DNA from 2 places in the Streptomyces sp. NPDC014861 genome. Region 1 is predicted to be linked to the other one. Evidence: predicted binding sites of a transcription regulator. Region 1 holds the regulator's gene; the other holds the start of a gene.
The links. Region 1 encodes HspR, which represses chaperone genes until heat shock. Its sites were predicted from a motif close to TTGAGNNNNNNNNNCTCAA; they were not measured.

Region 1 (7,676 bases):
ACGGGCGCCCCACTTGTAGCGGCCCTCGCGGTGATCTGTGTCGCTCAGGCAAGCCTTGCCGGACGGGCGGAGGCGCGCCGCAGGCGACGTCGGCGGACTGCTGGAAGCGTACGCGCCAGAACGGCCAGGTCCATGCCGAGCCAGTGGTGGTCCACATAGTGGAGGTCCAGCAGTTCGCGCTCCTCCCAGGGCAGGTCGGAGCGGTCGCTGATCTGCCAGGGTCCGGTCAGTCCCGGGCGTACGGTGAGCCGGCGGCGGGTCTCGCCGCCGCACTCCCGGTGGGTGGGGGAGAGCGGGCAGGGGCCGACGAGCGACATCTCGCCCCGTACGACGTGCAGCAGCAGCGGCAGCGCGGCCAGCGGGCTGCGGGTGCGGAAGGTCAGCATGGTGAAGGGGCGGCCGTCCAGGCCCGCCACCGTGCGGCGGCGCAGCAGCGGGGCGCCGCCCGGGTGCGGGGCCGCCAGGGTGAGCGTGAGGGCGACGGCGCCGAGGAGCGGCGCGAGCGCCAGCAGCAGGGCCGTACCTCCCAGCAGGTCGAAGGCGCGCTTGAGGCCCGTCCCGCGGCGCGGAGGGCGGGTGAGCTGTGGGCGGGTGTGCTGGGTGTGCTGCGTACGGTTCGCCGTCATGCCCCGGACCCCTCCGGCTGAGATCATGGGATGTTCGTGGAATATGCCCGCTTTGCCCGACAAGGGGCATCAGGACTCTCCCATTTCCCGCCTCCCGCGTCAGGGAGCGACGCGCTTCTCGCGTCTCTTTGAGTGATCGGGCCGACGAAGAGTTGAGTCACCTCGACTCAGGTCTGTTGACGTCGGCCATCCCGTCGTGCATCCTTGAGTCAGTTCCACTCAAGTCAGTCAGCTGGAGGAATCGAAATGGCACGTGCGGTCGGCATCGACCTGGGCACGACTAACTCCGTCGTCAGCGTTCTGGAAGGCGGCGAGCCCACCGTCATCACGAACGCGGAGGGCGCCAGGACCACGCCGTCCGTCGTCGCCTTCGCGAAGAACGGCGAGGTGCTCGTCGGCGAGGTGGCCAAGCGCCAGGCCGTCACCAACGTCGACAGGACCATCCGGTCGGTCAAGCGCCACATGGGCACCGACTGGAAGATCGAGATCGACGGCAAGAGCTTCAACCCGCAGCAGATGAGCGCCTTCATCCTGCAGAAGCTGAAGCGCGACGCCGAGGCCTACCTGGGCGAGAAGGTCGTCGACGCGGTCATCACCGTCCCGGCGTACTTCAACGACTCCGAGCGCCAGGCCACCAAGGAGGCCGGTGAGATCGCGGGCCTCAACGTCCTGCGCATCGTCAACGAGCCGACCGCGGCCGCCCTGGCCTACGGCCTCGACAAGGACGACCAGACGATCCTCGTCTTCGACCTCGGTGGCGGCACCTTCGACGTGTCCCTCCTGGAGATCGGCGACGGCGTCGTCGAGGTGAAGGCCACCAACGGCGACAACCACCTCGGTGGCGACGACTGGGACCAGCGTGTCGTCGACTACCTGGTGACCCAGTTCAAGAACGGTCACGGCGTCGACCTGGCGCTCGACAAGATGGCCCTCCAGCGCCTCCGCGAGGCCGCCGAGAAGGCGAAGATCGAGCTCTCGTCCTCGACCGAGACCTCCATCAACCTGCCCTACATCACGGCCTCCGCCGAGGGCCCGCTGCACCTGGACGAGAAGCTCACGCGCGCCCAGTTCCAGCAGCTCACCTCGGACCTGCTGGAGCGCTGCAAGGTCCCGTTCCACAACGTCATCAAGGACGCGGGCATCGCCCTCTCCGAGATCGACCACGTGGTCCTGGTCGGCGGCTCGACCCGCATGCCCGCCGTCGCCGAGCTCGTCAAGGAGCTGACCGGTGGCAACGAGGCCAACAAGGGCGTGAACCCGGACGAGGTCGTCGCCATCGGCGCCGCCCTCCAGGCCGGCGTCCTCAAGGGCGAGGTCAAGGACGTCCTGCTCCTCGACGTCACCCCGCTGTCCCTCGGCATCGAGACCAAGGGCGGCATCATGACCAAGCTCATCGAGCGCAACACCACGATCCCGACCAAGCGGTCCGAGATCTTCACGACGGCCGAGGACAACCAGCCGTCCGTGCAGATCCAGGTCTACCAGGGCGAGCGTGAGATCGCGGCGTACAACAAGAAGCTCGGCATGTTCGAGCTGACCGGCCTCCCGCCGGCCCCGCGCGGCGTCCCGCAGATCGAGGTCGCCTTCGACATCGACGCCAACGGCATCATGCACGTGACCGCGAAGGACCTGGGCACGGGCAAGGAGCAGAAGATGACCGTCACCGGCGGCTCCTCGCTGCCGAAGGACGAGGTCGACCGCATGCGCCAGGAGGCCGAGCAGTACGCGGACGAGGACCACCGTCGCCGCGAGGCCGCCGAGTCCCGCAACCAGGGCGAGCAGCTCGTCTACCAGACCGAGAAGTTCCTCAAGGACAACGAGGACAAGGTTCCGGGCGACGTGAAGTCCGAGGTCGAGGCCGCTCTCGTCGAGCTGAAGGAGAAGCTCAAGGGCGACGACGCCGCCGAGATCCGCACCGCCACCGAGAAGGTCGCCGCCGTCTCGCAGAAGCTCGGCCAGGCGATGTACGCGGACGCCCAGGCCGCGCAGGCCGGCGCCCCCGCCGGTGAGGCCAAGGCCGACGACGACGTGGTCGACGCCGAGATCGTCGACGACGAGCCCAAGAAGGACGGTCAGGCGTGAGCGAGGAGACCCCGGGCTTCGAGGAGAAGCCCGACGTCCCCTCCGGCGACGCCACCGAGGCCGCCGAGTCCACCGAGGACACGGCGGCCCCGGCCGGGGACGCGAACAGCACGCCGGCGGCCGACGCCGGACTCACCGCCGCCCTGGACCAGGCCCGCGCCTCGCTCTCCGAGCGCACCGCGGACCTCCAGCGGCTCCAGGCCGAGTACCAGAACTACCGGCGCCGGGTCGAGCGGGACCGGGTCACGGTCAAGGAGATCGCCGTGGCGAGCCTCCTGTCCGACCTGCTCCCGGTCCTCGACGACGTCGGCCGGGCCCGGGACCACGGCGAGCTCGTGGGCGGCTTCAAGTCGGTCGCCGAGTCGCTGGAGACCGTCGTCGCCAAGATGGGGCTCCAGCAGTTCGGCAAGGAGGGCGAGCCCTTCGACCCGACGATCCACGAGGCCCTGATGCACTCGTACGCGCCGGACGTCACCGAGACGACCTGCGTCGCGATCCTGCAGCCGGGGTACCGGATCGGGGAGCGGACCATCCGGCCCGCCCGCGTGGCCGTCGCCGAGCCCCAGCCCGGGGCGCAGGCCAAGGCCGAGGAGTCGGAAGACGCCGACACGTCCGAGAAGGACAGCGAGTAACAGCCGTACCCGCGTGCGGGAGGAGGGACGTCGATGAGCACGAAGGACTTCGTCGAGAAGGACTACTACAAGGTCCTCGGCGTCCCCAAGGACGCCACCGAGGCCGAGATCAAGAAGGCCTACCGGAAACTCGCCCGGGAGAACCATCCGGACGCCAACAAGGGCGACACCAAGGCGGAGGAGCGCTTCAAGGAGATCTCCGAGGCGAACGACGTCCTCGGTGACCCCAAGAAGCGCAAGGAGTACGACGAGGCGCGCGCCCTCTTCGGGAACGGCGGCTTCCGGGCCGGCGGTCCCGCGGGCGGCGGCTCGTTCAACTTCGACCTGGGGGACCTCTTCGGCGGCGCCCAGGGCGGAGCCGGCGGCTTCGGTGGCGGCGGCGGGGGCGGAATCGGGGACGTCTTCGGAGGTCTGTTCAACCGCGGCGGCGGTGCGGGTGCCCGCACCCAGCCGCGCCGCGGGCAGGACATCGAGTCCGAGGTGACGCTCAGCTTCACCGAGGCCATCGAGGGCGCCACGGTGCCGCTGCGCATGTCCAGCCAGCAGCCGTGCACGGCCTGTTCGGGCACCGGCGACACGAACGGCACGCCCAGGGTGTGCCCGACCTGCGTCGGCACCGGCCAGGTCTCGCGCGGCAGCGGCGGCGGCTTCTCGCTGACCGACCCGTGCGTGGACTGCAAGGGCCGCGGCCTGATCGCCGAGAACCCCTGCGAGATCTGCAAGGGCTCCGGCCGGGCCAAGTCCTCGCGGACCATGCAGGTCCGCATCCCGGCGGGCGTCTCCGACGGGCAGAAGATCCGGCTGCGCGGCAAGGGAGCCCCGGGCGAGCGCGGCGGACCGCACGGCGACCTGTTCGTCGTCGTGCACGTCGACGCCCACCCGGTCTTCGGCCGCAAGGACGACAACCTCACCATCACCGTGCCGGTCTCCTACACGGAGGCGGCGCTCGGCGGTGACGTCAAGGTGCCGACCCTCGGCGGCCCCGCGGTCACCCTCAAGCTGCCCGCCGGCACGCCGAACGGCCGCACCATGCGCGCCCGGGGCAAGGGCGCGGTCCGCAAGGACGGCACCCGCGGCGACCTGCTGGTGACGGTGGAGGTCGCGGTGCCCAGGGAGCTGGACGACAAGGCCCGCGAGGCCCTGGAGCAGTACCGGACGGCGACCGCCGACGCGGACCCCAGGGCGGAGCTGTTCGAGGCGGCGAAGGGAGCGTGACGCGGTGGACGGACGCAGACGCAATCCGTACGAACTGACCGACGAGACCCCGGTGTACGTCATCTCGGTGGCGGCCCAGCTGTCGGGGCTGCATCCGCAGACCCTGCGCCAGTACGACCGCCTGGGTCTCGTCTCACCGGACCGTACGGCCGGCCGCGGCCGCCGCTACTCGGCCCGCGACATCGAACTGCTCCGTCAGGTGCAGCAGTTGTCGCAGGACGAGGGCATCAACCTGGCCGGGATCAAGCGCATCATCGAGCTGGAGAACCAGGTCGCGGCGCTCCAGGCCCGTGTCGCCGAGCTCTCGACCGCCGTCGAGGGCGCGGCCGCCGCGATGCGGCAGCGCGAGGCCCAGGTGCACGCCTCCTACCGGCGCGACCTGGTCCCGTACACCGACGTGCAGCAGGCGAGCGCGCTGGTGGTCTGGCGTCCGGCGCCGAAGCGCGGCGAATAGCGCGCAGCGGAGAGGGCCCCTTCCCGTCCGGGGAGGGGCCCTCTTCGCGTGTTCAGATCAGTTCGCCGATGATGTCGCCGAGCGTCTCCCACCAGGGAGAGGCGCCGGTGCCGAACGCGGCGGCCAGCGCGGTGCCGACGGCGAGGTCGAGCGGGGTGGGCTCGACGCCCTCGTCCCACTCGTCGATCACCCGCCCGTCGCCGCTGGAGCTCAGCAGCCCGAGCGCCTTCCCGTCCCGGCTGAGCCGGCTCTCCCCGTAGGAGCAGGGCACGAGCCGGTACCGCAGGCCGCCGGCGCGGACGTCGACCCGGTACGAGCGCCGCAGCAGCCGGCCCCGGGCCGGGCGGATCGAGGCGGGCGCGCCGTCGACGGTGAGCGTCAGCAGGGCGGCCTTCCGGGTGCCGATCGGCGTGTGCTCGTCGGCCGGCGTCCCGGCCGTCCGGACGAGCTCCACGGCGGGCAGGCCGTCGCCGGAGACCCGGAGGGTGCCGGCGGGGCCGTCGAGCGTGATGTGTGCGTGCAAGGTGGTCAGTTGTCCCGTTCGAGAAGGCCGGACCGGGCGATCAGGTAGCCGAGCTGCGCCCGGCTCCCGCTGCCCAGCGTGGCCGCGAGCTTGGCGATGTGCGCCCGGCAGGTCCGTACGTTCATCCCGAGGCGGCGGGCGATGGCCTCGTCGACGTGGCCCTCGACGAGGAGCCGGGCGATGGAGCGCTGGACCCCGCCGATGCCGTCGACCGCGGGGCTGTAGGTGACCTCCTCGTCCCACGGGACGCCGTGCAGCCAGAACTGCTCGAAGACCCCGACGAGATACTCGACGAGGCCCTCGTGGCGCAGTTCCAGGGCGACCTGGCGGTCGCTGCGGGCGGGCACGAAGGCGACCTTGCGGTCGACGATGATCAGCCGGTCGACGATCTCCTCCAGCGTGCGCAGGGTGAGCCCGTAGGGGGCGGCCCGCTCGACGTACGCGAGGGTGGCGGGGTGGTGCCGGGCGGTGTGCTGGTAGAGGGTGCGCATGGTGATGCCGCGGTCCAGCAGGGGCTCCATGCGCCGCAGGGCCTTCTCCAGGGTCTCGGGACGGCGCCCGCTGCCCGGCTGGATGGTGAGCAGTTCGACGGCGCACTCGCCGGTGGCCCGGTCGAGCGCGGCGTTGATGACGCTGAGTCCTTCGAGGACCGTGATCGCCTGGGTGGCGGAGGGGTCCTGCGTGTGGATGGTCATGAACGGCTCGAAGGCGTCGGCGAGGGCCACGGCCTGCCGGCGGCGGGTGTGGATCTCCTGCTCGATCGGGCGGATGAGCTGGTTGAGCGCGAGGGACGGGGGCACCGGGTGCAGCCACTGGCTGTCGTCCGGGTCCGGGTGCAGGAGCGCCATGTCCGCCAGACAGGGGGCGGCCGCGGCCTCGGAACGGGTGATGCGACCCTTGCGGAGAGCGGACGCGTACAGCTCCCGTCCCACATCGCATAGCTCACCGTGACTGTGGCTATGGGTTGATATTTCGCCTTCTCGCCCCATACGCACCCCCCTCAGGGTCATGAATTACAGGAACATGATGCCCGGCCTGGGTGGTGGAAAGGGATGCGTGTGAGCCATCGTTCTAGGCGCGGGGGAGGTAGTGATCAATAGAGGTGGAGATCGGCCATGACCAGGATGGTTCGTGCACTTAGCGCCATAGCCGTTGCGGCGGCTGCTCTCGGCGCGCTCGCCGGGGTCGGTGAGCCCTCGTGGGAGAGCACCCCGCACTCGGTGCAGGCGCAGCCGAATGAGCCCTCGTGGGAGAGCACCCCCGCGCAAGAACTGCTCGCATCCCCCTCCGAGCCTTCGTGGGAGATCGCCCCCAAGGGCGCAGACGCATGACCGTCCCTCCGGACGACCGGGTCTTCCGCAGGGAGATGGCTTCGGCCTACCGGTCCGGTTGGCACTTCATCGATCTCGTCACGGCCATCCCCCACCGTGGCGACTCGCTGAAGGTCACCCTGTTCGGAGAACCTGTGGTCGTCGCACGGGAGCAGGACGAGGACGTCAGGGCCTACCGGTGCCTCAGGCGCCCGAGGGGCGCGCCGCAGCCCATCCGCTGCGCCGTCCGGTACGGCATGATCTTCGTCAATCTCGACCAGCGGGACCACCAGCTGATCGAGCCCGAGACCCTCACCGCCACCCCCCGCAGTGCCTGAGCGATGCCCCCGTCGTTCTAGATCGCTCAGGTGCTTCCCCCACACAACGGCGCCATCGCGGACCTGAAACGCGATGGCGCCGTTGTGCTGCCCGGACGCGGTGCCGCCCCGGCGTGGTCCCGGCGCGGTGCGGTCCGGCCCCGGCGCGATGCGGTGCGGTTCCGGCGTGGTCCCGGTCCGGTGCTCAGGCCCGGCCCATCGCCCGGGTGAGGGCGATCTCGATCACGACCCGGTCCGGGTTGGGCGTCGGCGTGCGGCCGTAGCGGTCCGCGTAGCGGGCCACCGCGTCGGCGACCGCGTCCGCCTCCGTACGGATGCGGGCGACGCCCTCCAGGGTGGCCCAGCGCCCCTTGTCGACCTGGCAGACCGCGACCCGCGCCCCCTCCGGGCCGGCCGCGAGCACGTTCGCGACCTTCCGGCTGTGCCTGTTGGTGATGACCCGCGCCAGCCCGTTCCCGGGGTCGTACGTGACGCCGACGGCCACCACGTGCGGGGT
Region 2 (7,676 bases), on a different contig from region 1:
TCCTCCCGCCGTACCGCCGCCGGCGTCGCCGCCCTGTCCGCCGCCGCCGCCCTCGTCGGCCTCACCCCCACCACCGCCGCCGCCCACGGAGCCGTCTTCAACCCCGTGAGCCGGGTCGCCGCCTGTTACGCCGAGGGCCCCGAGAGCCCCGACTCACAGGTGTGCAAGGACCTCGTCGCCGACTCCGGCACCCAGCCGCTCTACGACTGGAACGAGGTCAACATCGCCAACGCCGACGGCAACCACAAGGCCGTCATCCCCGACGGCAAGCTCTGCTCGGCCAACCGCGAGAAGTACCGGGCCCTGGACTGGGCGCGCACCGACTGGCCCGCCACCGCCGTCTCCGCCGGCGCCTTCGGCTTCAAGATCCGCGCCACGGCCGCCCACTCCGGCACGATGACGATGTACATCACCAAGGCGGGCTTCGACCCGACGCAGCCGCTGAAGTGGTCCGACCTCGACGCCACCCCGGCCGCCGTGTACAACACCACCCGCACCGCCACCGACGGCTACTACTCCTTCACCGGCAACCTCCCCGCCCGCACCGGCCGCCACATCGTCTACATGGTGTGGCAGCGCAACGACAGCCCCGAGGCGTTCTACAGCTGCTCGGACGTCACCTTCGGCAGCGCCGCCGCGGCGACCGCCGCCAAGGCCGAGGCACCGACCGAGGCCGAACTGGCCGCCGGCGCCGAGCTGTCCACGGTGAGCCACGCGGGCCACGGCGGCGACGAGCAGCCGCCGGCGCTCTCCGCCGAGGCCGCCCAGGCACCCGGCTCGCCGCTGCCGCTCGCCCTCGCCGGCGCGGGCGCGCTCGCCGTGTTCGGCGCGGGCAGCCTGCTCCTGGGCCGCCGCCGCAACTCCTCCGCCTCCTAGGGACGCGTCCCCGGGACCGCCTCCCGCGCCCGGCCCCGCGGGGCCGCGCCCGGGGTGGCTACCGGGGCCGCCCCCGGAGCGGAGGACGGCGGGAGCGGACGGGCGGGGCGGTGGCCCCGCTCACCCCTCCGGCGGCTCCCAGGGAACCCCGCCCCCCTCTCCCGCCCCATCGCCCCCCGGACCTCGTCCGGGGGGCGATTTCGCGCCATCCGCACGGGGACGGGTGGAAGCCGGGACGTTCGTGGACAGCCTTGGAGAAAGCTCGTTCGAACGCCCGTCAGCGCACCACCGTCCGCCCGTGAATCCGCCCCGTGAAGGAGAGCGCTCCATGCGGAACCAGCAGCGGTGGGTCTACCACCGCGGGGAAGGGCCGCGCACGTTCGGAGTGGAGGAGGAGCTCCTCCTGGTCGACCCCGAGACCGGACACCCCCAGCCCCTCGCCGGCACCGTCACCGAGATCGCCGCCTGGCACGCCGGCACCGGGCCGCGCACCGAGGGCCCGGAACCGGCGAAGCCCGAGTTGTACGCCGAGCAGCTGGAGATCGGCACCGCCCCCTGCGCCACCACCCCCCAGCTCGCCGACCAGCTGCGCCGGGCCCGGCTCGCCGCCGCGGCGGCCGCGGCGGAGGCGGGTGTGGCGGTCGCCGCGCTCGCGACCGCGCCCGTGGACTTCGGTCCGCCGCTGCTCACCCCGGACGACCGCTACCGGCGGATCCAGGACCGGTACGCCCATCTCGTGGACGAGGAGTTCGCCTGCGCCTGCCACGTGCACGTCCACCTCTCCTCGCCCGAGGAGGGGGTCGGCGTGCTCGACCGGATCAGGCCCTGGCTCGCCCCGCTCCTCGCGCTCAGCGCCAACTCCCCCTACTTCCAGGGCGTCGACACCGGGTACGCGAGCTGGCGCCACCAGCTCTGGCAGCGCTGGCCGATGTCCGGCCCCAGCGAGCTGTACGGGGACGTGGCGGCGTACGAGCGGACCACCAGCGAGATGCTCGCCAGCGAGGTCCCGCTCGACGGCAACATGGTCTACTTCGACGCCCGGCTCTCCCCCAGCTACCCGACGGTGGAGATCCGCGTCGGCGACGTCTGCCTCGACGTGGAGGACACCGTCCTGCTCGCGGTGCTGAGCCGCGCCCTGGTGGAGACCGCGGCCCGGGAGTGGCGCCGGGGGCGGCTCCCGGACCCGGTGTCGACGGTGGTGCTGCGGCTCGCCGCCTGGCGGGCCAGCCGGTACGGGCTCGGCGGCGAACTGCTCGACCCGCGCAGCTGGCGGCCCGCCCCCGCCGGCGAGGTGCTGCGCGCCCTGCTCGGCCACGTGCGCCCCGCCCTGGAGGACACGGGCGACCGGGAGCGCGCCGAGGCCGGCCTGGAGCGGCTGCTCGCCCGGGGCACCGGCGCGGACCTCCAGCGGGCCGCCCACGCCGGCGACCCGTCGCTGGCCTCGGTGATCGTCGAGGCCGTGCGGCGGACGACCCCGGTGTGAGGGACCGCCCACGCGCGTGCGCGAGGCCCCCGGTGCGCACGCGCGCGTACCGGGGGCCTCGCCGTCCTCGGGTCAGGCGGCGGCCACGACCGGGACCTCCGCCGGGGCCAGGGCGATCTCCAGGACCTGACGGACGTCGGTCACCGGGTGGACCTCCAGCTTCTCCAGGACCTCGGCCGGGACGTCGTCCAGGTCGGCCTCGTTCCGCTTGGGGATGACCACGGTGGTGATCCCGGCCCGGTGCGCGGCGAGCAGCTTCTGCTTCACGCCGCCGATGGGCAGGACCCGGCCGGTCAGGGAGACCTCGCCGGTCATGGCCACGTCGGTGCGGACGAGCCGGCCGCTCAGCAGCGAGGCCAGCGCGGTCGTCATGGTGACGCCCGCGCTCGGGCCGTCCTTCGGGACCGCGCCCGCCGGGAAGTGGATGTGCACGCCCCGGTCCTTCAGGCCGGTCACGGGCAGCTCCAGCTCCGCGCCGTGCGAGCGGAGGAAGGAGAGCGCGATCTGCGCGGACTCCTTCATCACGTCGCCCAGCTGACCGGTGAGGGTCAGCCCGGCGGCGCCGGTCTCCGGGTCGGCGAGGGACGCCTCCACGAAGAGGACGTCGCCACCCGCGCCGGTCACCGCGAGGCCGGTGGCCACGCCCGGGACCGCGGTACGCCGCTCGGCCGGGTCCTGGGCGGATTCGGGCACGTGGTGCGGGCGCCCGATGAGGGCCCGCAGGTCCTCGGGCGTGACCGTGAACGGCAGCTCGCGGTCGCCGAGTTCGTGCTGGGCCGCGACCTTGCGGAGCAGCCGGGCGACGGCCCGCTCCAGGGTGCGGACGCCCGCCTCCCGGGTGTACTCGCCGGCCAGCTTCCGCAGCGACGCCTCCTCCAGGACGACCTCGCCGGGCTCCAGGCCGGCCCGCTCCAGCTGCCGGGGCAGCAGGTGGTCGCGGGCGATGACGACCTTCTCGTCCTCGGTGTAGCCGTCGAGGCGGACCAGCTCCATGCGGTCGAGCAGCGCCTCGGGGATGGCTTCGAGGACGTTGGCCGTGGCGAGGAACACCACGTCGCTGAGGTCGAGTTCGACCTCCAGGTAGTGGTCGCGGAAGGTGTGGTTCTGCGCCGGGTCGAGGACTTCGAGCAGGGCCGCGGCGGGGTCGCCGCGGAAGTCGGAGCCGACCTTGTCGATCTCGTCGAGGAGGACGACCGGGTTCATGGACCCGGCCTCCTTGACCGCCCGGACGATCCGGCCGGGCAGGGCGCCCACGTACGTACGCCGGTGGCCGCGGATCTCGGCCTCGTCGCGCACGCCGCCGAGGGCGACGCGCACGAACTTCCGGCCCATGGCGTGGGCGACGGACTCCGCGATCGAGGTCTTGCCGACGCCGGGCGGGCCGACGAGCGCGAGCACGGCACCGCCGCGCCGCCCGCCGACGACGCCGAGCCCGCGCTCGGAGCGCCGCTTGCGGACCGCCAGGTACTCGGTGATGCGTTCCTTCACGTCCTCCAGGCCGGCGTGCTCGGCGTCCAGGACGGCCCGGGCGCCCAGGATGTCGTACCGGTCCTCGGTCCGCTCGTTCCACGGCAGTTCGAGGACGGTGTCGAGCCAGGTCCGGATCCAGGATCCCTCGGGCGACTGGTCGCTGGACCGCTCCAGCTTGTCGACCTCCTTGAGGGCGGCCTCGCGGACGGCCCCGGGCAGGTCGGCGGCCTCCACGCGGGCGCGGTAGTCGTCGGACTCCTCGCCGTCCTGCTCGCCGTTCAGCTCGCGCAGCTCCTTGCGGACGGCTTCGAGCTGGCGGCGGAGCAGGAACTCGCGCTGCTGCTTGTCGACGCCCTCCTGGACGTCCTTGGCGATGGTCTCGGCGACGTCCTGCTCGGCGAGGTGCTCGCGGAGCTGGGCGGTGGCGAGCCCGAGGCGGGCGACCGGGTCGGCGGTCTCCAGGAGGGCGAGCTTCTGCTCGACGGTGAGGAAGGGCGAGTACCCGGAGTTGTCGGCGAGCGCGCCGACGCCGTCGATCTGCTGGACCCGGTCCACGACCTGCCAGGCGCCGCGCTTCCTCAGCCAGCTGGTGGCGAGGGCCTTGTACTCCGTGACCAGCTCGGTCACGGAGCCCGGCAGGGGCTCGGGCACGGTCTCCGCGACCACGCTCCCCTCGACCCACAGCGCCGCGCCGGGCCCGGTCGTCCCGGCCCCGATCCGCACCCGTCCGACGCCCCGGATCAGCGCGCCCGGATCGCCGTCCGCGAGCCGCCCCACCTGCTCGACGATCCCGAGCACACCGGTCCCGGCGTACGTCCCGTCCACCCGCGGCACCAGCAGCACCCGCGGCTTCCCGCTCGCCCCGCGAGCGGCGGCCTGGGCCGCCTCCACGGCGGCCCGCACCTCGTTGTCCGACAGATCCAGCGGCACGACCATCCCGGGCAGCACGACCTCGTCGTCGAGCGGCAGCACAGGCAGAGTGAGCGGCACGGTCGCCTTGGACTCAGAAGCCATGATCTCCCCTTCGGCAGTCAAGTTGAGCTATGCCGACTCAATGCATCTGCGCCGCCGGATGTTCCCCAAGCGGTGTTCGCTCTGAGCGATCGGCCGGGAACGGGGTGGCACCTGCGGGATTCCGGCTGCGCGGGGGAACCGGGGCGGGCATGCTTCGGCGCATGGAGACGGGTGCGGAACGGCGGGTCGGGCGCGGACCGGTGTGGGGCGCGGTGCCGGCGGTGGTGGCGGTGCTGGTGGTCGGGGTGAGCGGGTGTGCCGACGCCGACGCGCCCGGCCCCTCCCCCGGGTCGGGGAGCGGGAGCACCGTGAGCTCCGGGATCACGCCCGGCCCCGGCACCTCCTCGTCCGGCGCCTCCTCGTCCGGCACCCCGGACGCACCAGGCGCCTCGGACACGGACACGGGGACGGGGACGGGGACGGGGACGGGGAAGCCTTCCGCCTCGGCCCCGGGTACGCCCTCCGCCACCGCGACGGAGGCGGATCCGGCCGAGCCCCGGGCGGGGGCGGTGCTCGTGGAGGTCGTCGTGAACGGCGGGTTCGCCGGGGTGACCAACCAGCTCGTGGTGCACGAGGACGGGAGCTGGACCGTCCGGTCGAAGGAAAGGGAGACGCGCTCCGGGCGGATGAGCGCCGACGCGCTGGCCGGGCTGCGGGCGGCGCTGGAGGACCCGGCCTACGCGCGCGTGCCCGAGCGGCCGGGCGGACCGCCGATCGCCGACGGGTTCCAGTACTTCGTGACGTACGAGCACCGGCTCGTCGTCGCGGGCGACGGCGAGCGGCCCGCCGCCCTCCAGCGCGTCTTCGACGCCCTCCCCGGAGGCGGCCCCCCGACCGCGCCGTGACCGCGCCGTGACCCCGCCGTCGGGCCGCCGACACGCGGCCGACGCGGACCGGTTCGCGGACCGGTTCGCGGATCAGTTCGCGCCTCCGTTCGCGAAACCGTTCGCGGAACCGTTCGCGGAACCGTTCGCGGATCCGTGAACCGCGCGGGGTCCGGAGCGCGATAGAGAGGGCGTGAGACTGTCACGCCCCGAGGGGGACGATCCGGCCGACGACGCCGCGCTGCTGCGCGCCGTCGCCCGCGGCGACACCGAGGCGCTGGCGCTGCTCCACGACCGGCACGCCGGCTGGCTGTACGCCCGGCTGGCCCGCCGCTGCCCGGACGAGGAGACGGTGCGGGAGGTCCTCCAGGACACCTTCGTCACCGTCTGGCGCTCCGCCGGCGGCCACCGGGGCCGGGGAGAGGCGGGCGGCTGGCTGTGGGTGATCGCCGCCCGCCGCCTGGTCGACGCCCAGCGCGCCCGCGCCCGCACCGCCCGCGCCGAGTCCGCCGGAGCCGTACCGCCCGGACCGCTCCCGGCCGCCCCGTCCGCCGAGGACCGGGTCCTCGCGGGCCTGGAGTACGGGGACGTGGGCGCCGCCCTCGACCGGATCTCGCCCGAGCTGGCCGAGGTGCTGCGGGCCACCGTCGTCGACGGGCTCACGACCCGCGAGGCGGCCCGACTGCTCGGCATACCCGAGGGCACCGTGAAGACCCGCGTCCAGCGCGCCCGCCGCGAGCTGCGCGCCGCCCTCGGGAGCCTCCCGCAGGGCCCGCACCCCCTGGGAGGCCCCGCGTGACGATCCCTCCTGCCCCCTGGCACGTCCCCGCCGACCTGGCGGTCCGGTACGCCGAGGGCTCAGCCGCCGAGCCCGACGCCTGGTCCCTGGAGAAGCACGTCGAGGCCTGCGGTCCCTGCGCGGCCCGCGTCTCGGCCGCCGTCCGCGCGACGAGCCCCGCGGGCCCGGCCCTGGCGGCCCTGCGCGCCGACCTCCTCCGCGCGGTGGGCCACCGGGAACAGGCGACCACCGCCGCCCCCTCCCCCGCGCGGGAGGACCGCCGCCACGCGCGCGCGTGGGCCTCCCCCGCCCGGCTCTGGTGGGCCGTCGGGCCCGCCCTGCGGGGCTCGTGGCTGGCGGCGGTGGCCCTGGTGACCGGGGCCGCGTTCGCGCTGTCGCACGGCGCCGGGCTCCCGGTGGGACGGACCTGGCTGCTCGCCGCCGCACCCGTCCTCCCGCTCGCCGGGGTCGCCGTGTCGTACGGCCCGCGCGCCGACCCGCTGCACGAACTCGCCGCCTCCACCCCGGCCGGCGGCCTGCGGCTGCTGCTCACCCGCGCGGTCGCCGTGCTCGCCGTGTGCGTGCCGCTGCTGACCGCCGCCGGGGCGCTGCTGCCGCCCGCCGCGGGGCTGCCGGGGGCGGCGGCGTGGCTGCTGCCGGGCCTGGCGCTCACCGTCGGCACGCTCGCCCTCGGTTCCTTCGTGGGCTGCCGCGCGGCCGCGGCCACCCTCGGCGGGGGCTGGCTGCTCGCGGTGGCGGGCCCGCTGCTCGGGCCGGCCGCCGGCGCCTCCTCCGTACCCCTTCCGTACGCCGCCGGTCCGGCCGCGCAGGCCGGCTGGGCCGCCGCCGCGCTGGCCGGCGCGGCCCTCCTGGCGCTCCGGCGCCGTTCCTACGATCTCCTGGAGCCCCGGTGACCCCACCGCGTCCCCTCACCGTGGCCGTGACCGGCCTGACGGTCCGGCACCGCCGCACGCGTGTGCCCGCGCTCGACGGCCTCGACCTGCGCCTCTCCCCCGGTGTCCTCGGCCTGCTCGGCCCCAACGGCGCCGGGAAGACCTCCCTCGTCCGGGTCCTCGCGACCGTCGCCGCCCCGTCGGCCGGCCGCGTCGAGCTGCTCGGCCGGGACGCCGGCGATCCGGGCGGACGGACCGGCATCCGGCGCCGGCTCGGCTACCTCCCGCAGGACTTCGGGCACTACCCGGCTTTCACGGTGCGGGAGTTCGTGGCGTAC

Region 2: lon (endopeptidase La) is a predicted target of HspR. The motif match lies at 4,866-4,884, and genes of this name have one in related genera.

The regions. Positions count from the first base shown of each region.
Region 1 covers NZ_JBIBWV010000012.1:118,964-126,639, reverse strand. Annotated here, with positions in the region: gene ACF1BN_RS23575 (sugar transferase) at 45-626, opposite strand; gene dnaK (molecular chaperone DnaK) at 873-2,708, shown strand; gene grpE (nucleotide exchange factor GrpE) at 2,705-3,340, shown strand; gene dnaJ (molecular chaperone DnaJ) at 3,374-4,555, shown strand; gene ACF1BN_RS23555 (heat shock protein transcriptional repressor HspR) at 4,560-5,009, shown strand; gene ACF1BN_RS23550 (hypothetical protein) at 5,062-5,532, opposite strand; gene ACF1BN_RS23545 (helix-turn-helix transcriptional regulator) at 5,538-6,542, opposite strand; gene ACF1BN_RS23540 ((2Fe-2S)-binding protein) at 6,860-7,180, shown strand; gene ACF1BN_RS23535 (pyridoxamine 5'-phosphate oxidase family protein) at 7,365-7,676, opposite strand, start outside.
Region 2 covers NZ_JBIBWV010000007.1:402,867-410,542, forward strand. Annotated here, with positions in the region: gene ACF1BN_RS18140 (lytic polysaccharide monooxygenase) at 1-876, shown strand, start outside; gene ACF1BN_RS18145 (glutamate--cysteine ligase) at 1,205-2,359, shown strand; gene lon (endopeptidase La) at 2,432-4,843, opposite strand; gene ACF1BN_RS18155 (hypothetical protein) at 5,005-5,688, shown strand; gene ACF1BN_RS18160 (RNA polymerase sigma factor) at 5,861-6,466, shown strand; gene ACF1BN_RS18165 (zf-HC2 domain-containing protein) at 6,469-7,359, shown strand; gene ACF1BN_RS18170 (ABC transporter ATP-binding protein) at 7,356-7,676, shown strand, end outside.